Regions from separate parts of the Stenotrophomonas maltophilia group sp. SKK55 genome, predicted to be linked through region 1. Evidence: predicted binding sites of a transcription regulator. Region 1 holds the regulator's gene; the other holds the start of a gene.
The links. Region 1 encodes FliA, which starts transcription of late flagellar genes. Its sites were predicted from a motif close to TAAAGTTTNNCNNNCNNNGGCCGATAA; they were not measured.

Region 1 (6,601 bases):
CCGAGATCCACCCCGACCGCGAGCTGGCCCTGGACCCGGGCAGCGCGCTCGGCGCACTGGAGGGCATTGCCGGCAAGGATCCCGCGTTCGGCCTGGATGCCACCTGGATCCAGCCGCACCAGCGCGCCCAGGCCGAAACGCTGGGCTACACGGTGGTCGACCCGGCCACCGTGGTCGCCACGCATCTGTCGCACCTGATCCGCGAACACGCACCCGAGCTGCTCGGCCATGAGGAAGTGCAACATCTGCTGGCCAACCTGGCCAAGAGCGCGCCCAAGCTCGTCGAAGATCTGACGCCCAAGGCGCTGCCGCTGTCGGCGGTGGTGCGCGTGCTGCAGAACCTGCTGGTCGAACGCATTCCGATCCGCCAGCTGCGCAAGATCGCCGAAGCACTGGTCGAACACGCGCCGAACAGCCAGGACCCGGCCGTGCTGACCGCCGCCGTGCGCACCGCACTGGGCCGCTTCATCGTGCAGGAGATCGCCGGAATGTCGGCGGAGCTGCCGGTGTTCACCCTCAACCCGCAATTGGAACGTGTCTTGCAGGAGTCCACGCAGGGCAACGGCGCCGCGCTGGAACCCGGACTCGCTGAGCGACTGCACCAGAGCCTGGCCGAATGTGTCAGCAAGCAGGAAGCCCGCAACGAGCCCGCGGTCGTGCTGGTACCTGGCCCGGTACGCGCCGCGCTGGCCCGCCTGGTCCGCCACAGCGTTCCTTCGCTGTCGGTCCTGGCCTACAGCGAGGTGCCGGAGGACAAGCGCCTGAAGCTGGTCGGAACGATCAGCTGACGCCGCCCGCCGATGCGCCAGAAAACAGACACCACTTTCGAACCAACGCAACAGACAGACACCAAGGGGAACCCGCACCGTGCAGACCACCGACCACCCGAGTTCCCCGACCGCCACCCCGCCGTCTTCGCCTCGTGACCACAGCATGAAAATCAAACGATTCGTCGCCGCCGACATGCGCTCGGCCATGAACCTGGTGCGCAAGGAGCATGGTCCTGACGCCGTGATCCTGTCCAACCGCCGGATCGAGGAAGGCATCGAGATCGTCGCCGCCGCCAACTACGACGAGAGCGCGGTACAGCGTGCACTGGAAGCCTCGCGCCGTGACGTTGCACCGCCGCCGGCACCCAAGCCGCGCACCGCCGCCGACGCGGTGATCGCCGCCGTCACCCGCCGCCGCAGCAGCCCCCCGGCACCGGAACCGGTTGCCGCCACCACCTCGGCGGTGGCCGCCCTCGCCCGTGCAGCAGTGGGCGCTACCGGCCGCACCCTCGACAGCGCCGACGAGATCGTGCCGACCCGCGGCAGCACCGGCTTTGCCGCCACGCTGGCACGCGCCGCCGTCAATGAACCGGCACTGCCGGACCAGATCTTCGCCCCGTTCGCCGAGGCCATCGTCGCTCCGGCGCCGGCACCGGCCGTCGTCGCGCCGGCCAACCGCGCCCGTTTCCAGATCGATCCGCCGCACCAGGCACATCACGAAAGCGTGGCGCCGGCGGTGCAGCCGCCGCCGCTGCCGACCGCAGCCCTGTCTGAAACGCAGCCGGAGGTCGCCGCCAGCGAACCGGCGTTGGCCGATGCCACCGTCGAAGCCGCGCCGACGCCGACACTCGCCCCAGCCCCGGTGCTGACCGTGGTCGCCCAGGACGACGCCGAGATCCGCCAGCTGCGCCAGGAAGTGGCCGGCATGCGCCAGGTGATCGAGCGCGAAATGAACCGCTTCACCGACGAGCGCCTGCGCGGCTGCCCGGTGCGCGCCACCGCGCTGGACCTGATGGACGAGTACGGCTTCGATGCTGGCCTGGCCCGCGACGTCGCCATGCAGATCCCGCTGGAGACCGAGGCGCACCGAGGCCGCGGCCTGATGCTGGGGCTGATCTCGCGCAAGCTGCCGATTGCCCCGGTCGACCCGCTGGAGGAAGGCGGCGTGATCGCGCTGGTGGGCCCGACCGGCGCCGGCAAGACCACCACCATCGCCAAGCTGGCCTCGCGGTTCGCCGAGAAGCACGCACCGCGTGACGTCGCTCTGGTCACCACCGACACCACCCGCATCGGCGCCCGCGAGCAGCTGTATGGCTACGGCCGGCAGCTCGGCATAGCCGTCCACGAGGCCAACAGCGGCACCGACCTGGACCAGCTGCTGGAACGCCTGAAGGACTACAAGCTGGTACTGATCGACACCGCCGGGCTGGGCCCGCGCGACCGCGCGCTGGCCGCCCAGCTGCAGTGGCTGCGCGCCGCGCGCCAGGTGCGCACCCTGCTGGTGCTGCCGGCCAACACCAGCTTCGGCGACATGGACGAGGTGGTCCGCCGCTTCGGTGCCGCCAACCTGCAGGGCCTGGTGCTGAGCAAGCTGGACGAAACCGGCCGCTTCGGCAACGCCCTGTCGGTGGCCGTGGACCACGCCCTGCCGATCACCTGGGTGACCGACGGCCAGGACGTTCCGGACGACCTGCACCGGGCCAGTGCGGCCAATCTCGTACTTCGCCTTGAAGATTTGCGCCGAGCGGCCGATATGCCCTGCAACCCGGAGTTGAACCATGCCGTCGCGTGAGTACGCCAAGCTGACCAAGACCTTCCCGCTGTCGGCCACCCGCAGCGAGCCGCTCGGCCCTGTGCGCACCATCGCAGTGACCGGCGGCAAGGGCGGCGTGGGCAAGACCAACGTGTCGGCCAACCTGGCCGTGGCGCTGGCCGGCATGGGCAAGCGCACGCTGCTGCTGGACGCCGACCTCGGCCTGGCCAACATCGACGTGATCCTGGGCTTGAACCCCACCTATACGCTGGCCGACCTGGTTGCCGGCCGCTGCTCGCTGGACGACGTCATCGTTGAAGGCCCGAACGGCGTGCTGGTGGTCCCGGCCGCGTCCGGCCGCCGGCACATGGCCGAGCTGGCCCCGGCCGAGCACGTCGGCCTGGTCAACGTGTTCTCCGAGCTGGAACGCGAGCTGGACATCATGGTGGTGGACACCGCCGCAGGCATCACCGACGGCGTGCTGACCTTCTGCCAGGCCGCGCAGGACACCGTGGTGGTGGTCTGTGACGAGCCGGCTTCAATCACCGACGCCTACGCGCTGATCAAGGTGCTCTCGCGCGAACGTGGCGTGGACCGCGTCCAGGTGGTGGCCAACATGGTGCGCGACCCCAACGAGGGCCGCGTACTGTACGAGAAGCTGACCCGCGTCTGCGAGAAGTTCCTCGCCGATGTCTCGCTGAACTACCTGGGCTGCGTGCCGCAGGATGACTGGCTGCGCCTGTCGGTGCAGCGCCAGCAGCCGGTGGTGAAGGCCTACCCGTCCAGCCCGTCCGCACTGGCCATCACCGAGATCGCGCGCCGCACAGCCCGCTGGCAGGCGCCCACCGAACCGCGCGGCGGCGTGGAGTTCTTCCTCGAACGCATCCTCAAGCAGCGCGGGGTGGCGGCATGAAAGGCGCGGCCCAATACAGGGAAGTCCAGCGCTCGGCGGCCAACGACGTCATCGCCCAGCACTCGGACCTGGTGCGGCGCATCGCCCACCATCTGGCCGCGCGCCTGCCGGCCAGCGTCGAAGTCGATGATCTGATCCAGGCCGGCATGATGGGCCTGATCGAAGCCTCGCGCAGCTACGACGCCGACCAGGGCGCCTCATTCGAGACCTACGCCTCGATCCGCATCCGCGGCTCGATGATCGACGAGATCCGCCGTGGCGACTGGGTGCCGCGTTCGGTGCACCGCCGTGCACGCGATGCTGCGGCCACCATCCGCCGCCTGGAACAGAGCAGCGGCCGCGCCGCCAGCGCCACCGAAGTGGCCGCCGCGATGGAGATGCCACTGCCCGAGTACCTGCGCCTGATGGAAGACGCCGCGCGTGGCCAGGTGCTGAGCCTGGAGTCGCGCATCGAGGACCAGGGCGAGCTGGACACGGTCGCCCAGGGTGGCCCGACCCCGCAGCAGGTGCTGGAGCGCAGCGAGTTCGGCCGCGAGCTGGGCAAGGCCATCGGCCATCTGCCCGAGCGCGAACAGCTGGTGCTCTCGCTCTACTACGAGCAGGAACTCAACCTGAAGGAGATCGGCGCGGTGCTCGGCGTGAGCGAGTCGCGGGTCTGCCAGATCCACGGCCAGGCCGTGCTGCGCCTGCGCGGCCGGCTGAAGGTATTCGAGGCCGTCGACGCCGGCCTCGAAGAATGAACATCCCCGAGGCAGCTGCCCCCGGCCGCCCGGAATGAACAACAAAGGAACTCTGCTTTGAACAAGAACATGCGCATCCTGATCGTGGACGACTTCTCGACCATGCGTCGCATCGTCAAGAACCTGCTGGGCGATCTGGGCTTCACCAACACCGCCGAAGCCGAGGACGGGCATGCCGCGCTGTCGCTGCTGCAGAGCCAGCCGTTCGATTTCGTGGTCACCGACTGGAACATGCCGGTCATGACCGGCATCGAGCTGCTCAAGGCGATCCGTGCCGATGCCAAGCTGAAGACCCTGCCGGTGCTGATGGTCACCGCCGAAGCCAAGCGCGAGCAGATCATCGAAGCGGCCCAGAACGGCGTGAACGGCTACATCATCAAGCCGTTCACCGCGCAGACGCTGGAAGAGAAGCTCGGCAAGATCTTCGAACGCCTGGCGGCCAGCGCCTGATGGACACCACGGTCGACAAGAATGCCCTCGCCCTGCGCCTGCAGGAAGCACTGGACGCACTGGAGTCCGGTGACGAAACCGCCTGGCGGCAACGCATCGACGGGCTGGTCGCGCTGCGCACGCAGCCGATGATGAGCGGCCTCTCGCGGCTGGCCCGCGAGCTCGGGCAGGCCCTGGGTGAACTGCCGACCGTACCCAGCGAGGCCGGCGAACTGGACGATGCCTGCGCACGCCTGGACCACGTGGTGGCGATGACCGAACAGGCGACGCACCGCACCCTGGACCTGGCCGAGGAATGCCGCAGCCTGACCGAACAGCTGCGCGCCGAAGGCCTGCAGCCGGGCCAGGATGCGCAGCTCGAGCGCATCCGCCACAACCTCACCGAGATCGCCCTGACCCAGAGCTACCAGGACCTGACCGGGCAGATCATCCGTCGCGTGGTCGGCATCGTCCGCCGCGTGCACGAGGGCTTCGGCGCGCTCGGCCTGCCGCCGGAACAGCATCGCACCGATCCGGAACTGGCCGGGCCGGCACTGAAGGGACTGGACCGCCACGCGGTCTCGCAGAACGACGCCGACGACCTGCTGTCGGACCTGGGGCTGTAAGCATGAGCGCGGTATCCGACGACATCACTGCCGATTTCATCATCGAGGCGCAGGAAATCCTGGATCGCCTGGGCGAACAGCTGGTGTCGCTGGAGCAGGCACCACAGGACACCGAGCAGCTCAACGCGGTGTTCCGGGGCTACCACACGCTCAAGGGCGGCGCCGGCTTCCTCGGCGTCACCGCCATGGTCGAGCTGTGCCACGCCGCCGAAGAAGCGCTGGGCATCGCGCGCGCGGGCCAGGCCGTGCTGCAGGCCCATCACTTCGATGCCGCCCAGCAATCGCTGGACTACCTGCAAGCGATGCTGGATGCAGTTTCCTCCGGCACCGAGCCGGGCTATGCGCCGCCGGAGCTGATCGCCCAGTTCGACATGCACGGAAGCGCCGCCGCGCCGGCCGCCCCGACCGCCGTAGCGGCGGCCGGTAGCGGCGACCTGATCACCGACGACGAATTCGAGGCCCTGCTCGACCAGCTGCACGGTGCTAACGCGCCGACTGCGGTCGCGCCGGCAAAGAAGGCTGACGACGGCCTGATCAGCGAAGACGAGTTCGAAGCCCTGCTCGACCAGCTGCACGGTGGCGCCGCACCCGGCGCCAAGCCCATCGCTGCCGCAGCGCCCGCACCGATTGCGGCATCACGCCCACTGGCCGCACCGGCCGCACCCGCACCGGCAGCGGCGACCAAGCCGGCCGCCAAGCCGCTGGCCGAAGCCGAACATACCGTGCGCGTGGACACCAAGCGCCTGGACGCGATCGTCAATCTGATCGGCGAACTGGTGCTGTCACGCAACCGGCTCAAGACCCTGCGTGCGCGCCTGCGCGACGAGGAACTGGACCGCGCCGTGTCGACCCTGGACATCGCCACCGCGCGCCTGCAGTCGGCGGTGATGCGTACCCGCATGCAGCCGGTGGGCAAGGTCTTCTCGCGCTTCCCCAAGGTCGCCCGAGACGTTGCCCGCTCGCTGAAGAAGGAAGTGGACCTGGAGCTGATCGGCGCCGAGACCGAGCTCGACCGCAACCTGGTCGAAGCGCTGGCCGACCCGCTGGTGCACCTGGTCCGCAACGCCATCGACCATGGCGTGGAAATGCCCGATCTGCGCGAAGCACAGGGCAAGCCGCGGATGGGCCATGTACGCCTGTCGGCCCAGCAGGAGGGCGACTACGTCAGCATTGAAGTGCAGGACGACGGTGCCGGCATCGATCCGGAGAAGCTGCGCGCGAAGGCGCGTGAGAAGGGCCTGATCGATCCGGAAGCTGCCGCGCGGCTGAGCAGCGAGGAGTGCCTGCACCTGGTGTTCCTGCCCGGCTTCTCGACCAAGCAGCAGGTCACGGATATCTCCGGCCGTGGCGTTGGCATGGATGTGGTGCAG
Region 2 (6,601 bases), 640 kb from region 1:
TCCGGGCAAAAAACGGCCGAAGACCCCGAAGGCGATGGATGACGGATTCGCCGGTGCGCGTACCGAACAGGGGCGGGACATCGTGGCGAAGATCCAGCAATGGCATGCGCAGGAGCAACAGGCCCTGGAGGCCGAACTGGCCCGGCAACGCGAACGACGCGATATTGCCCATGCCACGCTGGGCACCCGGCCCACGCAGAAAGCGCGCAACGACCTGCGCGTGGCCGGCAACCGCATCGAGCGCGCACAGGCCCGACTGGAAGACCTGCATCGGGTGCAGCTGCTGCCGCGCGACAACCGCATTTTCCCCGGCACCTACGCACCGGTGATGGTCAGCGAGAACGGCCAGCGCGTGATCAAGCCGATGCGCTACCAGTGCCGGCTGCCGGACAAGCCAGCGCGCAACGACGTGCTTTACCCCGGCACCTACAATGCGCGGCGCGACAGCCTGGAAGGTTACTGGCGGGGTGCGTTCGGACTGCGCCACGGCGTAGTGGTGGTGCAGGCGTTCTACGAGCACGTGCCCCGCCACGCCATCGCCGGCCGCACCCTCGGTGCCGACGAAAAGGAACAGGACGTAGTACTCGAATTCCGTCCCGATCCCCCCCGCGACCTGCTGCTGGCCTGCCTCTGGGCGGAATGGGAAGGACCGGAAGGCCGCCTGCTGTCGTTTGCCACGATCACCGACGCACCTCCCAGCGACGTCGCCGCTGCCGGGCATGACCGCGGGGTCGTGCCGATCCGCAAGGAACACCTCGACGCCTGGCTCAACCCCGAACCGGATGACCTGGCGCGCCAGTACCGCATCCTCGATGACCGCGAGGAGATCCGTTACGTGTACGAGGAAGCGGGCTGAGCGCCGGACGCAATTGAAGAACCCCGCCTGGGCGGGGTTCCTGGATCAGGGGTTGCCGCCGAACATCGCAGACGCGAGCATTCAGCCGTCGGCAGTATCCCCCTGCCGGTCCGTGGCGGACGGCTCAGGCCTTGACGCTGGAGCGGCCCACCGCACGCGCCAGCGCGCGTGACAGATCAGCCGACAGGTAGGGCTTGACCAGCAGCAGGCCGGCCAACATCGGCGCCGGCAGCTGCTCGGCCAGCATCCCGGTGGCCAGCACGAACGGAATGCCACGCGCCGAAAGCGCTGCAGCCACCGGCTCACCGGTCTCGTTGCGGGCCAGGCGGTAATCCAGCAGGGCCACGTCAGGAGTGCTTTGCTCCAGCAGCCGCAGGGCCTCGGACACACTCGCTGCGAGGCCAACCACGACTGCACCGGCATGCACCAGCTGCATCTGCAGCAGGGCCGCGCTCATTTCGTCGTTCTCGACCACCAGCACCCTCAGGTCCTGCAACACTGTCATCGGCTACCGCTCCTGGAGGCAATTGCACGCTGGGAGTATAGCTATCAAGGGGCCAATGCCGACAGGAACCGCCCTCATAGGCCCTCCTACTATGCATCGCCTGCCGACCTCGGTTACACTCGTACGCTGCCTGCCGGTGTGGCGGAATGGTATACGCAGCTGACTCAAAATCAGCCGGGGGTGACCCCATGAAGGTTCGAGTCCTTTCACCGGCACCACAGCATCAAAGGCCAGGTCCATGATCTGGCCTTTTGCTTTTCCCGGGCCAGAGCGCCGACACTGGCGAAGATGCCCCAGCATGCACCGCCCGCGCGATTGCCCCTCCTGCGGGCGTCCGACGCCGTCGCCTGGTCCCACTACCTCTCGCTGCCGGGCGTGATCGAGCACGCCAGCCGGGGCCACGTTTCCGAACGGGCGATGGCGCTGCAGATCGCCCGCCATCTGCCTGACGCATCCGATCAGCGCCGGGCGCTGGGACGCCAACAACCTGCAGGCGGTCGCCGCGATCCTCGACGGCTGCCCGCAACGCGGTGATGACCTGCTGGCCCGCGACGGCGGCGAGGAATTCATCGCCGCCCTGCCCGCCGCTGAGGCCCATGTGACCATCAGCATCGGCGTAGCCTGGCAGGCCGCGCATAATCAGCCCGACCCACAAGGCGGGGGAACAGCACTCCGACCGCCGGGCCTAGACCGCGCGCAGCACCGCCGCGCCATGCAGGTGCCCCGCCTCACCCTGCACGCGGAAGCTGGCCACGGTCTGCAGAAGCTGCGCTGACTGCTCCTCCATGCTGCGCGCCGCGGCCGAGGCTTCCTCGACCAGCGCAGCGTTCTGCTGGGTGCCCTGGTCGATCAAATCGACAGCGTGGTTCATCTGCTGGATGTCGTCGCTCTGCTGCTGTGCGGCCGTGCTGATCTCGGACATCAGGTCACTGACCCGGCGCACGTTGAGCACGATCTCGTCCATGGTGCGGCCGGCGCTCTCGACCTGCGCGGTGCCGGCGCCGACATTGGCCACCGACGCATCGATCAGCTGCTTGATCTCCTTGGCGGCACTGGCCGAGCGCTGCGACAGTTCGCGGATCTCGGTGGCGACCACGGCGAAGCCACGCCCGTGTTCGCCCGCACGCGCCGCCTCCACCGCCGCGTTCAGCGCAAGGATGTTGGTCTGGAAAGCGATGCCGTCGATCACGCCGATGATGTCGACGATGCGCCGCGAGGATGCGTTGATCACCGCCATGGTCTCGACCACTTCGTGCACCACGTTGCCGCCGCGCGCAGCGACATCGGCGGCGCCACCGGCCAGCTGACTGGCCTGCCGTGCGTTGCTCGCGGTGCGCTGCACGGTCTCGGCCAGGCCCTTCATCGACACGGCGGTCTCCTCCAGCGAGGCTGCCTGCTGCTCGGTGCGCTGCGACAGATCGCTGTTGCCCTGCGCGATCTCGGTGGCACCGACGGCGATGGTGTCGGCGGCGAACTTGATCTGGCCGATGATCGCGGCCATCGCCTCGACCAGCGAATTCACGCCTTCGCACAGCTCGGCGATCGGCCCGCGCTTGTCGACGGTGGCCACGCGCCGGGTCAGGTCGCCCTCCTTGGCGGCCGCCACCACTTCACGGGTCTGCGCCACGGCGCGCTGCATGGCCTGGTTCTCATGCACCTGCGCGGTGATGTCGGTGGCGTACTTGACGACCTTGAACGGCTTTCCATTGAGATCCAGGATCGGGTTGTAGGACGCCTGGATCCAGACCTCGCGCCCGCCCTTGCCGAGGCGCCGGTACTGGCCGGCATCGTATTCGCCACGGCCCAGCTTCTCCCAGAACTGCCGATACTCGGCACTGCCACGATACTCGGGCTCGACGAACAGCGAGTGGTGCTGGCCACGCACGTCGTCCAGGCTGTAGCCGGTGGCGGCCAGGAAGTTGTCGTTGGCCGAAAGGATGCGGCCGTCCATGCCGAACTCGATCACTGCCTGCGACTTGTCGATCGCCGCCAGCTGCCCGGCCGAGTCGGCCGCCTGCAGCTTCTGCGCGGTGATGTCGGTGGCGAACTTGACCACCTTGTAAGGCCGCCCCTGCCGGTCCAGCACCGGGTTGTACGAGGCCTGGATCCAGATCTCGCGCTGGCCCTTGCCGAAGCGCCGGTACTGGCCAGCGTCATATTCGCCACGCCCCAGCCGCGCCCAGAAGTCGCGGTACTCGGCGCTGCGCGCCTGCTCGGGATCGACGAACAGGGAATGATGCTTTCCCTGGATCTCCTCCAGCCGGTAGCCCATCGCCTGCAGGAAGTTGTCATTGGCCTGCAGGATGGTGCCATCGAGGGCGAACTCGATGACCGCCTGGACCCGGTGCAGCGCCGCGACCTGGGCTTCCAGCTCGGCACGGCCGTCGGACACGGCCTCGGCGCCGGTGCGGTGCTGGGGAGCCAGCGCGCCCAGCAGGGCACGCCACGGCGACCAACGGGTATACAGCTCGGCCGGCGCCTGCGCGCCCGCCGTGAAGCCTGGAATGAGCATTGTCTGATCCTCGGTGTCCGGTAAGCGGTTGCGACCCGACGGGCGGGATGCCCGGCGGCAACTTCAGGTGCCAGGGACTACAGGTGCCAACCGGCACCTCTCGAGCGACTGCCACGAACGTCTGCTGCGGGTGCGATCGGCATCTGGGAGCAGCGGAACACACAGCGCGGGCCGCCCATCGGGGACGGCCTGGGGTCCTGCGGCGGGTGACTGGAGCGGGATCCAGAGGGAGTATCGGCGAGGCGATCAGTGGCTTTAGCCGGATTACGCGACGTCCGTCGCAACTTCAGATGCGGCTGCAGGGACGCGGTAGACAATCGCGATGTAATTCACATTCTGCTTACGCTCGGCGGGGACACCGGGTGTCGTCACGGAACATGTCGCGCGTTGTCGCCGTCATTGGGCATAGCCTTGCCGGGCACGATGCAGTTCAGGCCCAAAAGGTTTGCATGACCAACGGGCGATTCCGTGGCAGGTGAAAACGGCCAGCATGCAGCGAACCGCAGGACGCGCACTGACACGGAGATCGCATGTTCCCACGCTTGGCCAGCCTCCTGATCCTGGGCCTGTGCAGTACCGGCGCCCTCGCTGCAGATGCCACCTATCGGCCCGCCTTCCATCCGGACCAGCTGAAGGGGCCGCCTGTCGGGCGACCGAACGAGGTGCTGGTACTGGGCACCGCCCACCTGTCCGGCCTGCCCAAGTCGTTCCAGCCCGCCTTGCTTGAACCCTTGCTGCAGCGACTGGTCGCCTGGAAGCCCGAACTGATCGCCACCGAAGACCTGTCCGGCCTCCAGTGCGATTCCATGCGTCGCTACCCGGAACGCTATGCGGAGAGCGTGGCCACCTACTGCTTCGACACCACCGCTGCGCAGGCTGCCACCGGCCTGGACGTGCCCGCAGCGAACGCCCAGGCCGAGCGCCTGCTTGCGACCTGGCCGGACGAGCCGACGCCCACCCAGCGTCGTCGGCTCGCAGCATTGTTCCTGGCAGCGGGCGAACGCGGCTCGGCGCAGGTGCAATGGCTACGCCTGCCTGCGTCCGAGCGCAAAGCCGGCGATGGGCTGACGCCGGCCCTGGTCGAGATCCTCGGCAAAGGCCTGGTCCGCCGCAATGAAACCAGCCTGATCGCCGCCGTAGTTGCCGCCCGCCTCGGGCATGAACGGCTGTGGGCCGTGGACGACCACACGGCCGATTCTCCCACACCGGCCGAGGATGAAGCGGCGGCCAGTGCAGCCATCACCGGTGCCTGGAACAATACACACTTGCGGGCGCGACGGGAGGCCGATGAACGCCTCGTGGCCAATCTGGACAAGCCCGGTGGCGTCATGGCGCTGTATCGCGATTACAACAGCCCGGCAGCAGCGTTGGCAGCGTACCAGAGCGACTTCGGCGCGACGCTCGTCGAGCCGTCCTCCAAGGCGTTCGGCCGGATGTATGTCGGTTACTGGGAAACCCGCAACCTGCGCATGGTCGCCAACGTCCGCGACGTGCTGGGCCTGCACCCTGGCAGCCGAATGCTGGCCATCGTCGGTGCCTCACACAAGGGCTACTACGAGGCCTACCTCAATCAGATGCACGACGTGCAGCTGGTCAGTACGGACGCAGTATTGCGTTGACCAGGATAGGTGCCGGTCATGCGCTGGCACTATCCTGCAAGGCCCGTCTGCAGGTGCCGACATGCTGAAAGTGATCGCCGAGGATTTCATCCATCCCGATGCGGTGGACACCGTGCTTCCCCTGTACCGCGAGCTTGTCGCATGCACGCGGCGAGAGCCGCTCTGCCTCGGCTATGAACTGTTCGTCGACCAGAAGGACCCCGGGCATTTCGTCTTCATCGAGCAATGGCCGGACCGCGACGCTCTGGATATCCATTGCGCCAGCGAGCACTTCCAGCGTCTGGTGCCTCAGATCAACGCGTTCCAGCGCGCACCGTGCCGGGTCCTGCTGATGGACGCGGCACGGGTGTAGTGCCGGAAGCGAGACGCCCGCCGTCGCCGCGGCCATGCCGCCACAGCAACACGCAGGCCGCAACCGTGCAGGCCAGGCTCAGGACCAGCAGCGCGACCGCGCCTTGCTGCAGCACGGGCAACAACGCCTGCGCGTGCGGGTCGCCGTGCAGCTGTTCGGCGCGCAGGCTGGTGGCCAGCGCCAGGCACCAGCCGACCAGCGCCGGGATGAACATGCGTACCGCAGTCGGGTTCCAGGCATTCATGGGTTCACCTGCTTCAGGGGAGATGCGCGCAGTATTCGCGCGCTTCTTCTCACAGGCTGAGATCAGTCCTGGGCGGCATCGGCATCGTCGCCTGGAAGCTCCGACAGCTCGCCCTGCACCTGCACGTTGTTGCGCCCCAGCGCCTTGGCCCGGTAGCACTGTGCATCGGCAGCGGCCACTGCCTGGTCCACGCTCATGCCCGCCGCCAGGGGCGCGATGCCGATGCTGGCACCGACCCGCAGCCGATGCTGATCCCACGGAATGGACAGCGCTGACAGGGTCTGCAGGAGTTCACCGCCGATCCGTGCGGCACGACGCGGCGTACACCCGGACAGGATCACCGCGAACTCGTCGCCGCCCAGCCGCGCCACCACGTCCGAATCACGCACACCATGTCGCAGCACACTGGCCACCGCCCACAGCACGGCATCGCCGGCCAGGTGGCCCCAGGTGTCGTTGACCGGCTTGAAGCGGTCCAGATCGATGTACATCAGCGAGGCGGCCTGCCCGGTG

Region 2: a site for FliA is predicted at 4,105-4,131, ahead of AC2A1N_RS18225 (methyl-accepting chemotaxis protein). Genes of this name have one in related genera too.

What each region holds. Positions count from the first base shown of each region.
Region 1 is NZ_JBXUHP010000059.1:677,275-683,875, forward strand. It holds gene flhA (flagellar biosynthesis protein FlhA) at 1-788, shown strand, start outside; gene flhF (flagellar biosynthesis GTPase FlhF) at 934-2,562, shown strand; gene AC2A1N_RS21265 (MinD/ParA family ATP-binding protein) at 2,549-3,436, shown strand; gene AC2A1N_RS21270 (RNA polymerase sigma factor FliA) at 3,433-4,176, shown strand; gene cheY (chemotaxis response regulator CheY) at 4,234-4,626, shown strand; gene AC2A1N_RS21280 (protein phosphatase CheZ) at 4,626-5,231, shown strand; gene AC2A1N_RS21285 (chemotaxis protein CheA) at 5,234-6,601, shown strand, end outside.
Region 2 is NZ_JBXUHP010000059.1:36,604-43,204, reverse strand. It holds gene AC2A1N_RS18245 (SOS response-associated peptidase family protein) at 1-856, shown strand, start outside; gene AC2A1N_RS18240 (response regulator) at 981-1,361, opposite strand; tRNA gene AC2A1N_RS18235 (tRNA-Leu) at 1,494-1,579, shown strand; partial or broken gene AC2A1N_RS18230 (GGDEF domain-containing protein) at 1,849-2,019, shown strand; gene AC2A1N_RS18225 (methyl-accepting chemotaxis protein) at 2,047-3,873, opposite strand; gene AC2A1N_RS18220 (DUF5694 domain-containing protein) at 4,404-5,492, shown strand; gene AC2A1N_RS18215 (putative quinol monooxygenase) at 5,554-5,844, shown strand; gene AC2A1N_RS18210 (hypothetical protein) at 5,786-6,088, opposite strand; gene AC2A1N_RS18205 (PAS domain S-box protein) at 6,151-6,601, opposite strand, start outside.